Regions from separate parts of the Bacillus sp. LH1 genome, predicted to be linked through region 2. Evidence: riboswitches for the same ligand, from Rfam matches in the RefSeq annotation. Region 2 holds a riboswitch; each other region holds the start of a gene.
What was found. A riboswitch is a leader RNA that binds a small molecule or an ion and turns the genes downstream of it on or off. The one in region 2 is predicted to bind S-adenosylmethionine.
Positions count from the first base shown of each region.

Region 1: another riboswitch for S-adenosylmethionine. It lies ahead of ACX9TM_RS01060 (MetQ/NlpA family ABC transporter substrate-binding protein); the one in region 2 lies ahead of ACX9TM_RS16735 (hypothetical protein).
Region 3: another riboswitch for S-adenosylmethionine. It lies ahead of ACX9TM_RS13275 (ECF-type riboflavin transporter substrate-binding protein); the one in region 2 lies ahead of ACX9TM_RS16735 (hypothetical protein).
Region 4: another riboswitch for S-adenosylmethionine. It lies ahead of ACX9TM_RS07615 (Na+/H+ antiporter NhaC family protein); the one in region 2 lies ahead of ACX9TM_RS16735 (hypothetical protein).

Region 1 covers NZ_CM175007.1:185,543-188,693, reverse strand. Annotated here, with positions in the region: gene ACX9TM_RS01070 (DUF6612 family protein) at 1-595, opposite strand, end outside; gene ACX9TM_RS01065 (NAD(P)-dependent alcohol dehydrogenase) at 753-1,661, shown strand; SAM riboswitch class I at 1,741-1,855, shown strand; gene ACX9TM_RS01060 (MetQ/NlpA family ABC transporter substrate-binding protein) at 1,942-2,754, shown strand; gene ACX9TM_RS01055 (methionine ABC transporter ATP-binding protein) at 2,767-3,151, shown strand, end outside.
Region 2 covers NZ_CM175007.1:3,232,290-3,235,440, forward strand. Annotated here, with positions in the region: gene ACX9TM_RS16715 (short-chain fatty acid transporter) at 1-49, shown strand, start outside; gene ACX9TM_RS16720 (hypothetical protein) at 90-443, opposite strand; gene ACX9TM_RS16725 (NAD(P)H-dependent oxidoreductase) at 440-1,015, opposite strand; gene ACX9TM_RS16730 (SWIM zinc finger family protein) at 1,039-1,428, opposite strand; gene ACX9TM_RS16735 (hypothetical protein) at 1,691-1,948, opposite strand; SAM riboswitch class I at 2,049-2,147, opposite strand; gene ACX9TM_RS16740 (hypothetical protein) at 2,279-2,470, shown strand; gene ACX9TM_RS16745 (YwiC-like family protein) at 2,501-3,151, opposite strand, start outside.
Region 3 covers NZ_CM175007.1:2,566,990-2,570,140, forward strand. Annotated here, with positions in the region: gene ACX9TM_RS13265 (macrolide family glycosyltransferase) at 1-266, shown strand, start outside; gene ACX9TM_RS13270 (aspartate/glutamate racemase family protein) at 357-1,037, opposite strand; SAM riboswitch class I at 1,192-1,307, shown strand; gene ACX9TM_RS13275 (ECF-type riboflavin transporter substrate-binding protein) at 1,448-1,996, shown strand; gene ACX9TM_RS13280 (ABC transporter ATP-binding protein) at 2,007-3,151, shown strand, end outside.
Region 4 covers NZ_CM175007.1:1,441,731-1,444,881, reverse strand. Annotated here, with positions in the region: gene ACX9TM_RS07615 (Na+/H+ antiporter NhaC family protein) at 1-1,207, opposite strand, end outside; SAM riboswitch class I at 1,302-1,407, opposite strand; gene ACX9TM_RS07610 (ribonuclease FAU-1 family protein) at 1,528-2,046, opposite strand; gene gltP (glutamate/aspartate:proton symporter GltP) at 2,115-3,151, opposite strand, start outside.

The DNA of each region.
Region 1 (3,151 bases), 2.3 Mb from region 2:
TCTTTGCATTTTGGCCTTGTAGCATTTGTTTCTGCTTTTCATCCATACTAGCTAACATACTCTCTGTCTCTTGCCCTTTTAATGCAAACTTCAGCTTATAATTATCTCCACTTTTCTCCATCTTCACTTTATTTAAAATTTCCGATGGAATCTCTAAATTATCTACCATTCCTTGAGTCGCATTCATTCCGTTAGCATTTAATTGTTCCTCTGGTACAGACATAACTTCACCCGTATTAGGATTTTTCAACTGACCAGCAATTTTGCCACCCACATCATAAACAACAACCTCTGTACCAGAAACATTCATTTCAGAACGAGAATTTTTTTTCTTCGGCTCTAATTGCATTTTGGCCTTTATTACATTCATCTCTGTTCCTTCAGCCTTTATTCCCACATCATATGTCATCGTTACATTTTCTTCGTTTTTAAAAGCTTCATTCGCTTTATTAAAAACATCCTTCGCTGTTAATTCCTTTTCTTTCTGCACAGCTTCTTTTTTCGGTTCATCAGTCTTTTTTGCTTTCTCATTACTACACCCTACTCCTAGACCGACTGCAAGTACTAAACTTGAAATTAAAATAATTTTTTTCATAACGTCCCCTCCTTCCCAAAAATAATATCATCTCTTTTCCTATGAAATCTATATAATTCGTAATATTCTTCTTTAAATTTATTTCCTATATAGCAACATGTTTGAGAAAAAGTTTAAATATGATGTAAATAATAACAACTCATTTCAGGAGGTCATTATGAAAGCTATTATTTGCACAAAGTATGGACCACCTAATGTTCTCCAACTTCAAAATATAGAAAAGCCTAAACCTAAAAAAAATGAAGTATTAGTTAAAATTCACGCAACAAGTGTATCGACTGGAGATTGTAGAATACGTGGCTTTAATAGCCCCCTCTTATTTTGGATTCCTATGCGGATCATATTAGGTTTCAGAAAACCGAGAAAACCTATACTTGGCGTAGAGTTATCCGGTGAAATCGAAGACATTGGAACAGATGTAACACAATTTAAAAAAGGAGATCAAGTTTTTGCATTAACAGAACTAAACCTTGGTGGTTATGCCGAATACACATGCGTGCATGAAAGTGGATTAATAGCATTAAAACCTACCAATGTGACATATGAAGAAGCTGCCGTTATTCCTTTTGGCGGAACTTCAGCATTGCACTTCCTTAGAAAAGGACAGATAAAAAAAGGGCAACGAGTACTTATATACGGCGCCTCTGGGTCAGTAGGGACAGCTGCCGTACAACTTGCGAAATACTTCGGGGCGACTGTCACAGCCATTTGTAGTAGTTCGAATTTCGATTTAGTAACAGCTTTAGGGGCAGACAACGTAATTGATTATATGAAAGAAGATTTTACTAAGCGGGGCGAGCACTATGATATTATATTTGATGCAGTTGGAAAATATAATAAGTCTCTTTGTACAGATGCATTAATGCCTAATGGAAAATATGTATCTGTGAACGGAATGATGGCAAAAGTCAGTAAAGAAGATATGAACCTACTAAAACAACTAGCTGAAACAGAAAAGCTAAAGCCTGTTATTGATAGAACTTACCGATTAGAAGAAATTGCTGAAGCTCATATATATGTAGAAAAAGGACATAAAAAGGGGAACGTTTCGATTACCTTAAAATAAAATATATTCTGAAAATATCATTGACAATTCTTTTTGTACGATTTACTATTAGTACCATATTCAAAACTACATACACATACTCTTATCAAGAGTGGCGGAGGGACTGGCCCGATGATGCCCGGCAACCGAGCTTATGACGTATAAGCTAAGGTGCTAATTCCTGCAAAACGAGTTTTCGTTTTGGAAGATAAGAGAGGAATCTATTTCGTCTATTCGGCACCTCTCTTATTTTTTGGGAGGTGCTTTTTATTTTGGAACGTATATGAAGGGGGATTTATAGATGAAAAAGGTATTATTAAGCATTGTAAGCGGAGCAGTATTATTATTAGGCGCATGTAGTGTGAGTTCAGATAAAGAGGTAAAAGAATTAGACGAGAAAAAGATTACTGTCGGTGTAACAGGTGGACCACATGAACAAATTTTTGAAAAGGTAAAAGAAGTTGCAGCAAAAGATGGCCTCGAAATTGATATAAAAGTATTTAATGATTATGTAGCGCCAAACGTATCATTAGATGAAAAAAGCCTTGATGTAAATAGCTACCAAACGAAATCGTATTTAGATGTATTTAAAGCTGAACGCAATATGAAATTAGCTGAAGTATTTTCAACAGTAACATTCCCTATGGGTGTATATTCTAAAGATATAAAAGATGTAAAAGACTTAAAAGAGGGCGATGCAATTGCTGTACCAAATGACCCAACGAATGAACTTCGAGCTTTAAAATTATTTGAAAAAGCAGGGGTTTTAAAAGTTGATCCAAAGGCTACAGAAAAAGCGACTGCAAAAGATGTAATTGAAAATCCAAAAAAATTAAAGATTGTCGAATTAGAGGCATCTCAATTACCAACGCAACTAAGTGAAGTGAAAGCAGCTGCAATTAACACAAACTTTGCATTAGGTGCAAAATTAAGTCCAGCGAAAGATTCTATTTTCCGCGAAGGAAAAGATTCACCCTATGTGAACTGGGTTGTTGTTCGTACTGAAAATAAAGATGATGCCGTTGTAAATAAATTAAAGAAAGCTTATCAATCTAAAGAAGTAAAAGAGTTTATCGAGAAAAAATTTGATGGTTCAGTTTTACCATCTTGGTAGGAGCTGACGATAATGATTGAATTAAAAAACATATCCAAAGTATTTACAACAAAAAAAGGGAATGTTGAGGCTCTTAAGTCTACTTCCCTTAAAGTAGAAAAAGGCGAGGTATTTGGAATCATTGGGTATAGTGGCGCTGGTAAAAGTACATTGATTCGATGTGTAAATTTATTAGAAAAACCAACGACAGGAAATATCATTGTAAACGAACAAGACTTAACAACGTTATCGACAAAAGAACTAGCAAAAGCGAGACAAAAAATCGGAATGATCTTTCAAGGATTCAATTTACTTAAAACTGTTACCGTTTATGAAAATATCGCATTACCGTTACGGCTTGCTGGCATTCCAAAAGCAGAAATTGAAAAAAGAGTAGAAAAGTATTTACGCATTGTCG
Region 2 (3,151 bases):
CTTACTATATGCGGGTTTTATCATTAGTCTATGTTTCTTATTTATTTAAACAAAAAGCTAGTTTTATACTAGCTTTTTTACATAATAAATCACTTATTTCCCACGCAATTTATAATCTTCTCCCACTCTAACTCCGTAAGATGTAATGACTCAAATGCAAAAAAATCTTCGCAAATTTTTCCGATCAGGTGTGGATGTTCCCTCAAAAAATTCCACTGTAACGCTTTAGGAAGAAAATATGTTTCATATTCTTTACTTCCCCTTACTACCTGATCAACTTCTCTTTCACAAATTCCTCTTATTAAATAATCATTTCTTAACTCTATTTGAATTTGCTGAAATGTTTCGCTGCATTTTTTCAATTGAAGTAAACACGTAACATACTTCCGAAAAAGTTCGCCATCATACTGAACACAGTTTATAATACGATCGACTTCATTCATAATGCACGAGCCTTTTCTTCTATTTGTAATAACCATTTCTCACGCTTTGATACTTTACTCGTTTTCACAGATTGAAACACTGACCGTTTTATATCGCGAATGCCACAAAAACGTAAAATACCTCTCTTCATCATAATCCAATCTGCTGATCGATATAACAATGCGACGTACCATAGAGGCGAGTCTAACGTATTAATAACCCATGCTTTTTTCCCTTGCAATAATCCTTTCGGCAGAGCCCCTTCATATTTATAAGCAAATCCAGCTACGAAAATACGATCGATAAATCCTTTTAAAATTGCTGGCATCCCCCACCACCATATTGGATAGATGAATAGAAGTGTATCTGCTTCTTCTACTAACGTTCTATACCGAGCTGTTTCCTCTTCATTTACTAAATCGCGTCTTTTCTTCTCTTCATTAAATACGAGGACTGGATCAAATTGTTCTTTGTATAAATCAAGTACGGTAACTGAATGATTTGTTTCCTGTAGTCCTTTTTGCACATGATTGAAAATCGCCGCGTTAAAACTTGAAGGATTAGGATGAGCATATATAATTAGTACGTTCACTACAAAACAACTCCCTCTATACGTTAAAGTTTCTCCTTCTTTAATAACTTCTCTACAATTTGTACGTTTTTCGAACTTTGCAACAATCGATTTAATAATATAAGTAACTCTTCTTTTTCTAAATCTTTCAGTTTCTCTTTAACTGCACTCTCACCAGCACCTTGCATATCATAAACAACTGCCGCCATATGTTTACAATAATTTTCATAGGGACACTCACAGTTACTTTCTGAAAAATCTTCGAGATCGATAACTACTTCATAATTCCCTGCATTTCCAGTAACGAAAGCAAACACTTTTTTATCTTGTATTTCAACATCTTCTACATGCCCATCTTCATAATATTCATATCCCTTATCTACAATGTACTTTGGGATCCATTTCGTTATATCTTTTAATAAGTAAGCGTACATAATTGTACCCCTTCCTTTAATTCCCTTTTGACTTCAAAAATCCTGCATGTTATTCTAATTACTGTTAAGTAGCAAGTCTACGTGACAAAACGACTGACACCTATTCGGCGAAGGTGTCTCTTTTCATTTGCAGCCGATATGAATTGCCTCTTTCAGGCACATTCAATTTTTGACACTACACACTCAACACCATTCCCTGTATCAGGCTGCTTTAGCAGTCTTTTACTCTACATACTCCGTTATTTTAAGAAAAAAAGAGAGCTTAGCTCCCTTTTCTCGCCTTATACAATACCCCTTTTTCAGCATAGAGATATTCATCAGCTAATGTAATTTTCCCATCCAGTTTTAGTTCGTCTAATAATCTTGATAAATAAAATTGATGCAACATCTTTTTCGTGAATTTTCCTTCATGATGCGAAACGATATGTTCTTGAATATCTAACAATGATATCGGCTTATCTTGCTCTATCATATATTCATAAACTGTACTACGCAGTTTTACGTATTTTTCGAGTGTCACAGTAATGCGCAACCCCTTTCTTCTTAATATAAATTTTCGTAATCGGTTTTTTTGCAATAAAAAAACCTCTCCGATAAGAAGAAGTTACGTATATATCTTCGTCTTATCTCCCAGAACAAATATGTTCTGCTGGAATTAGCACCTGCATCGCGGTTGCTGGGTTTCATCGGGCCAGTCCCTCCACCTCTCTGGATAAGAAAATATTCACTTAATTCTTACTATACGTAATTCCACTTTAATTGTCAAACAAATATAATAAATATAACAAATTATATTTTCTTCCTTACTGTTCATACTACCCATATACGAACATGCAAGGAGGATTATGAAATGCATCAAAATGCTCGCGGATATGTACAAGATTCTTTTCAATCATTACAAGAAGCTAAAAATTGTTTAGAAGAAGCGCTCGAAACAGTTGAAAAAGATTTTAATCGCGCTCGTATTGAACAATCACTTTATGCTGTTGAACAAGCTATTCAACGTTGCGAGTACACCGTTCACATTTTAGAAAAAGATTAAAAACTTCCCATCAATTGATGGGAAGTTTTTTCAAATGGCATACTTCATAATTATTGCCGTTATGATTAAAAAATATACAGAATTAGCAATTTCTAAAATTCCTACTTTTTTAATAGAAATTTTTTTGCCATACAACACAATTGCTCGAATGACACTTGGTATAAAAATAAGAGAACACCACGGATTAATCACAAATATGATTATCGTTAATACGATATGATATCCCCAAGATATAAGACGATACTTCGGGTTATTTTTTTCACGAATCATCGTTTTCACATAGAACGTACTACCTAAAAAGTATAAAAATGAAATAAGCGCAATGAATAATGCTGTATGATCGATTTGCTTCATTGAAAAGGAATAACTAATTAACCCACCGATACAAAACACAATAATCGCACAAATATCATTTAATAGTGCTCTTTCATTTTTTTGACGAGCGTAATACATATTCACTATAAATAATGGAATCATTACTATTACGAATAAAAGAATTCGCCACTCATATAATAAAGAAATCATCCCAAATAGGAACGCAATAAGAAAATAAATAATGGAAACTTGTAAAAACTCTTTTTTTCGTCTTTGCTTTATGTACGTAAGAAATGGGTACGTAGCTAAATAGATAAAGAACCACGCTAAAAACAATGGAATATGATAAATAGTAGGTTTCCCAAG
Region 3 (3,151 bases), 670 kb from region 2:
TTCATTATAATGTCCCATTTGTAATAATACCGCATGATAAAGATCAGCCAATGATAGCGCAAAGATTAACTGAGCTTGAAGCGGCACATAGATTATTGAAAGAACATGTTAATGTACACACTTTAAAAGAGGCCGTAACAGATGTACTTTCAAATGAAAAGTATAAATATGGTATAAGAAAACTTAATGATAGCTTTTTAGAATGTGGTGGTTCAAAAGAAGCGATTGCAGTTATTGAATCTCTTTTGAATAAAGTAAAACTTTAATTGGTGGGGCTTTACTGCCTGCAAATAGCGGGATAATTAGTCGTAACTGTATACAAGCATAGAGGTTCTCACCTTTATGCTTGTGTATTCTTATCCAGCAAATTGTACAGCAGTATTTGCATGTAAAAAAGCAGTATCAAAAACGGGAACAGCAAGATCATTTTGGGAGATGAGTAAAGGTATTTCAGTGCAGCCTAATAATACACCTTCAGCGCCGTTTTGAATTAATGATTTTGTAATTTGTAATAACCTTTTTTTAGATGTTTCTGAAATGATCCCTCTACTTAATTCATCTAATATGACATGGTGGATAAAAGTTCTTTCCTCGTCATTTGGGATAATTGTCTCAATGTTATATTTCGCTAATCGTGATTTATAGAAATCTTGCTCCATCGTTTGTTTTGTTCCTAATAGTCCGATACGTTTTATATTCTGTTCTACCATTTCTTTAGCACTTACATCACCAATGTGAAGAAGCGGGATAGATATTGCTTGTTCTACCTCCTCGGCAAATAGATGTACAGTATTTGAACACATTAATAAACATTCAGCCCCAGATTTTTCAACTTTCTTTGCAACTGTAACTAGTTCATTTTTCACTTCTTCATATTGATGGTTTTGTAATAAAGTAGTTACTTCACCAAAGTCCATACTATATAAAATTAGCTTCGCATTTTGATCGTATTGAGAGAGTGTAAGTGTATTAATATGTTTATAGTATAATGATGTAGATTCCCAACTTAATCCTCCAATCAAACCAATAACTTTCATAATGCATTCCTCCCCGAAACGATTTTGAATTCATTATTTCATAATTCCGATAAGAATACAATGATTTAAATGCGCTATTTAATAAAAAATAAAAATAGTAAGAAAAGTGTTGAAATTTACATTCTTTAGTGCCATAATACGAATTACAAATTAATACTTATCCAGAGAGGTGGAGGGAACGGCCCTAAGAAACCTCAGCAACCCCTATGCAATTTTATAGGAAGGTGCTAATTCCGCAGAGGACACGATGTGTTTTTTGAAAGATAAGAGGATTCTTGAAAGTGAAAGAAAGTGACCTCTTATGTAAGAGGTCATTTTTTTGTTGTATAGAAAGGGAGTGTCGATGCATAATTCATTTTTAAATTAAATATAGAGTAATAAAAGTTGACTAATATGAGAGGGGAATTGTCATGAATAAATTATCAACAAAGTTAGTAGTAGCAATCGGTATTGGAGCAGCATTATACGGGATATTAGGACTTTGGGGATTTTCTATTGCACCGAATACATTTATTAAACCAGCATTAGCTATATTAACTGTTTTTGGAGCATTATTTGGTCCAGTGGCAGGACTGTTAATCGGACTTATCGGTCATACCGTAACAGATACGATTGCTGGATGGGGTATTTGGTGGGGATGGGTTATTAGTTCAGGAATTATTGGTTTTTCAATGGGGCTTATTCAAAAAAGAGTTGGTTTTAGTGTGAAAAACGGGTCGTTTAACAAGGGGGATATTTCTTATTTAGCAATTACTGGGCTAGTTGGTATTGTCATTGCTATTATATTTGCTGGGGCATTCGATATTATTGTGATGGGAGAACCATTTGACAAAATTGTTATACAAGTATTAGGAGCAACAATTTCCGATGTCATCGTTTTCTTAGTACTTGGATTGCCACTTACAATTGGTTTGGCGAAATCCAATAAGAAACATACACATTTAAAAATTGAAAAGTAGGGATGTTAACATGCAACCAATTATTTCGTTTGAACAATTCACCTTTCAATATGGGCATGCTGCGCAGCCTACTTTAAGTGATATTACCTTTCATATATACCCTGGGGAAAAAGTGCTAATTGCTGGACGAAGTGGTTCAGGAAAGTCGACATTAGCTCATTGTATAAATGGGCTAATCCCATTTTCTTACGAAGGGAATAGCACAGGTAACGTTTTAATTGCCGGTAAAGACCCAAGGGAAGGAAGTATTTTTGAACAAAGTAAACAGGTAGGAACAATTTTACAAGATCAAGATGCTCAATTTATTGGTCTGACAGTAGAAGAAGATGTAGCTTTTTATTTAGAAAATGAATGTGTAAAGCAAGATAACATGAAAAAGATTGTTTCGGACTCATTAAGAAAGGTGAAGATGCATACGTTTCATAAACAAAGTCCACATGAATTATCAGGAGGTCAAAAGCAAACAGTTTCTCTTGCTGGTTTATTAACAACAAATGCGGATATATTATTGTTCGATGAACCATTAGCGAACTTAGATCCACTAAGCGCCATACATACGATAGAACTTATGAAAGATATACATGAGCAGTATAATAAAACGATTGTTATTATCGAACATAGGATAGAAGAAATTTTAAAACTGGATTTAGACAAAGTTATATTAATTGATGAAGGTAAAGTCATTGCGATGGGAACACCAAAAGAAATCTTAGCGTCAAATATATTACCACGTATTGGCTTAAGAGAGCCTATTTACATCGAAGCATTAAAGAGATTACACTTTGATTGTAATAATGACGTAATATATCCAATGGAAAACCTTCAAAAAGAAAAGGTAAGCAACGTTATAAAAGAGTGGATGGAGAAACAAGTCATATTAGAAAGGAATGCTAAAAACAAGGAATTACTTAAAGTGGAGAATTTATCATTTTCATACCCTAATAAACAAAAAGTATTAGAAAATGTAAACCTTTTAATATATGAAGGAGAAATTGTGGCACTGTTAGGACATAATGGAGCAGGGAAATCCACATTAGCTCATAGTCTTATAGGTATAAACAAAATGAAAAATGGGAAAATTGCGTTAAAAGGTGAAGATATTAGTTCTTGGTCTATTCGTAAACGTGGGGAAATCATATCTTACGTGATGCAAAA
Region 4 (3,151 bases), 1.8 Mb from region 2:
ATGGCAACAATTCAACCGGAGATAACGCTGCAAATCCTGCTGCCGTTAACATTTGGGCACCGTACGGAATTAATCCTTGCACACAACATGAGAAAAGATCTAATACACTCGCTGATTTACGAGGATCTATTTCATATTGATCTGCAATATTTTTTGCAAGCGGGCCTGTAAAGATAATTGAAATCGTATTATTCGCTGTACACATATTCGTCATACTCACTAAACCAGCAATACCAAATTCCGCTCCTTTTTTCGAACGAATATTACGTGTTAATACATTCATTAAATATTGAATACCACCATTATATTGGATTAATTCAACCATACCGCCAATTAATATAGCAAGTAATACTAACTCCATCATACCGCCCATTCCAGTCGTTACACTTTTAAAGAAACTTTCTAACGTGTAACTTCCATCTATAAGGCCGATAACACCAGATAGTACAGTTCCACCAGTTAATACAATAAGTACATTCCAGCCAAGTAGCGCTGTAATAAGTACTCCTGCGTACGGTAAAATCTTTATCCAATCAAAGCTATGTGCTTTAATCTGCGTGTCACTTCCTGAAGTAACTATTACTAATAGTACAATTGTAATAATAGCCGCTGGTAACACAATTAAAAAGTTCGTTTTAAACTTATCTTTCATTTCTGTTCCTTGTGAACGAACAGCTGCGATTGTTGTATCTGAAATAAATGATAAATTATCACCAAACATCGCTCCGCCAACAACAGTAGCCATTGCAAGCGCAATTGAGATATCAGTTTGACCACTAATACCTACAGCAATCGGCGCTAATGCTGCAATTGTTCCCATTGAAGTTCCCATCGCTAATGAAATAAATGCACCAATAACAAAGATTCCAGCTACGATAAATCCTGGCGGTAAAATAGTTAACGCTAAATTAACAGTTGAGTCTACTCCGCCCATTCCTTTAGCAGTTTCAGAAAACGCACCTGCAAGCACAAAAATTAATACCATAATCATAATATCCGGATTTCCTGCACCTTTAGCGAACCGCTCTACTTTCACATTAAAACTTTCTTTACGATTCATCACTAAAGCGACTCCTACAGCAATTGAAATCGCTACAAGTATCGGCAATTTATAGAAATCACCTGTAATAATTCCAGAACCAATAAATAGCGCCAAAAATATTCCAAGTGGTAATAAAGCTAAACCATTTCCTCTCGTTTCTTTCAAAGTACCATCTCTCCCTAGTTTCAACCTTTTTCTAATGAATAACAAAAGACCTCTTCCGATGAGAAGAGGTCTTATACATCTATAAGAAACACTCTTCTCATCTTTCAAGCACACGCTTGCTGGATTTGGCACAGCACTCTGAAATCGAGTCCGCTGCCGAGGCATCGTAGGGCCAGTCCCTCCGCCTCTCTTTATAAGAAGGTTTCATATTTATTTTTTAATAATAATTTCTTCCCTAACTTTACTCGCTTACAAAACAAAAGTCAATTATTTTTTGTATAGATTTTTTTGGTAATTATACAAAAATTTGAATACAACAATCATTTTAACTTTTCGATTTCTTCTTCCAATATTGAAATCCAATAAAATTCACTATTTTTTATTGTTGCTAATATCCATTTCGTAGTGTGCCATGCTAGCTCATACTCTTCCTTCGTGACATCACCACTTTTATAAGCATCCTCTAGCTCCTCTTCATCTAATACATACACCTTACCGCTAGATAATAATACTACATCTAAATATAAATCATCAAAATACGGTAAACCACGATCGTCTATTTTATATTCTTTCGCCACATCGATATAATATTGCACTAATTTTTTCTGATCATCTAACATAGCGGTAATCGCAAAGTTTTTCCCGTCTATGAAATATTGAATCCACGTATACTGATCTGCTGCAATACAAAGTTCTTCACCATCATATTCTTTACAACTAGGCTCTCTCACCTTTTTTATATCCAGTATTCCGAGCATTCCCTCTTCCACTTGCTTAACCGTATAACTCTTTTCTATTAGTCTCTTCCACGAAGAACCGTCACCATATTTTCGTTTCATTATGTCTGCTCCTCTTCTATATACAGAAAAGCTCCCACATATTATGTGAGAGCTTGTTCATATTATAATTAAGCCGCTTGACCCTTTTCAGAAATCTCTTTTAAATAAGCTTGTCCTTTTTCAGCGTCATATTGACCTTCCCACTTAGACATAACTACAGCTGCTAAAGAGTTTCCTACAACGTTAACTGCTGTACGAGCCATATCTAAAATACGGTCAATACCAGCAATGAACGCTAAGCCTTCAGGTGGAATACCTACTGTACCAAGTGTCGCTAATAATACAACGAATGATACGCCCGGTACACCTGCGATACCTTTTGATGTAACCATTAATACAAGTAATAATGTAATTTGTTGTGTAATAGATAAATCAATACCGTACATTTGCGCCAAGAAAATAGCCGCAATTGCTTGATATAAAGTTGATCCATCTAAGTTAAATGAATAACCAGTCGGAATAACGAAAGATGTAATTGCTTTCGGACAACCGAATTTCTCCATTTTCTCCATGATTTTTGGTAAAACTGTTTCTGAGCTTGCTGTAGAATACGCTAAGATCAGCTCGTCTTTTAAAATCTTAAAGAATTGGAAAATGTTAATTCCAAATATTTTCGCTGTAAGTCCTAAGACAACTACGACGAAGAAGATCATTGCTCCATATACGACAATTAGTAATTTCCCTAATGGAATTAATGAAGCAAGACCAAATGTAGAAACTGTAACACCAATTAGTGCAAATACACCAAATGGTGCAAATTTCATAACTTGGTTTGTTACGTAAAACATTGCGTCAGCCACACCTTGGAAAAATTGAAGAACTGGTCTTCCTCTTTCACCAATTGCTGCTACACCTAAACCAAATAGTACAGAGAAGAAGATAATAGCTAGCATATCTCCGTCAGCTAACGACTTCATAATGTTCGTTGGAACAATATTTACAAATGTATCTGCAAATGAATGACTTTGTACTTGCTCTGTCGTATGTGTATATTTCGAAATATCTGTCTTTGTTAACTGCTCCATATTTACGCCTTTTCCTGGTTGGAAAATATTCGCTATTAATAGACCGACAATAATTGCAATTGTTGTAATGATTTCAAAGT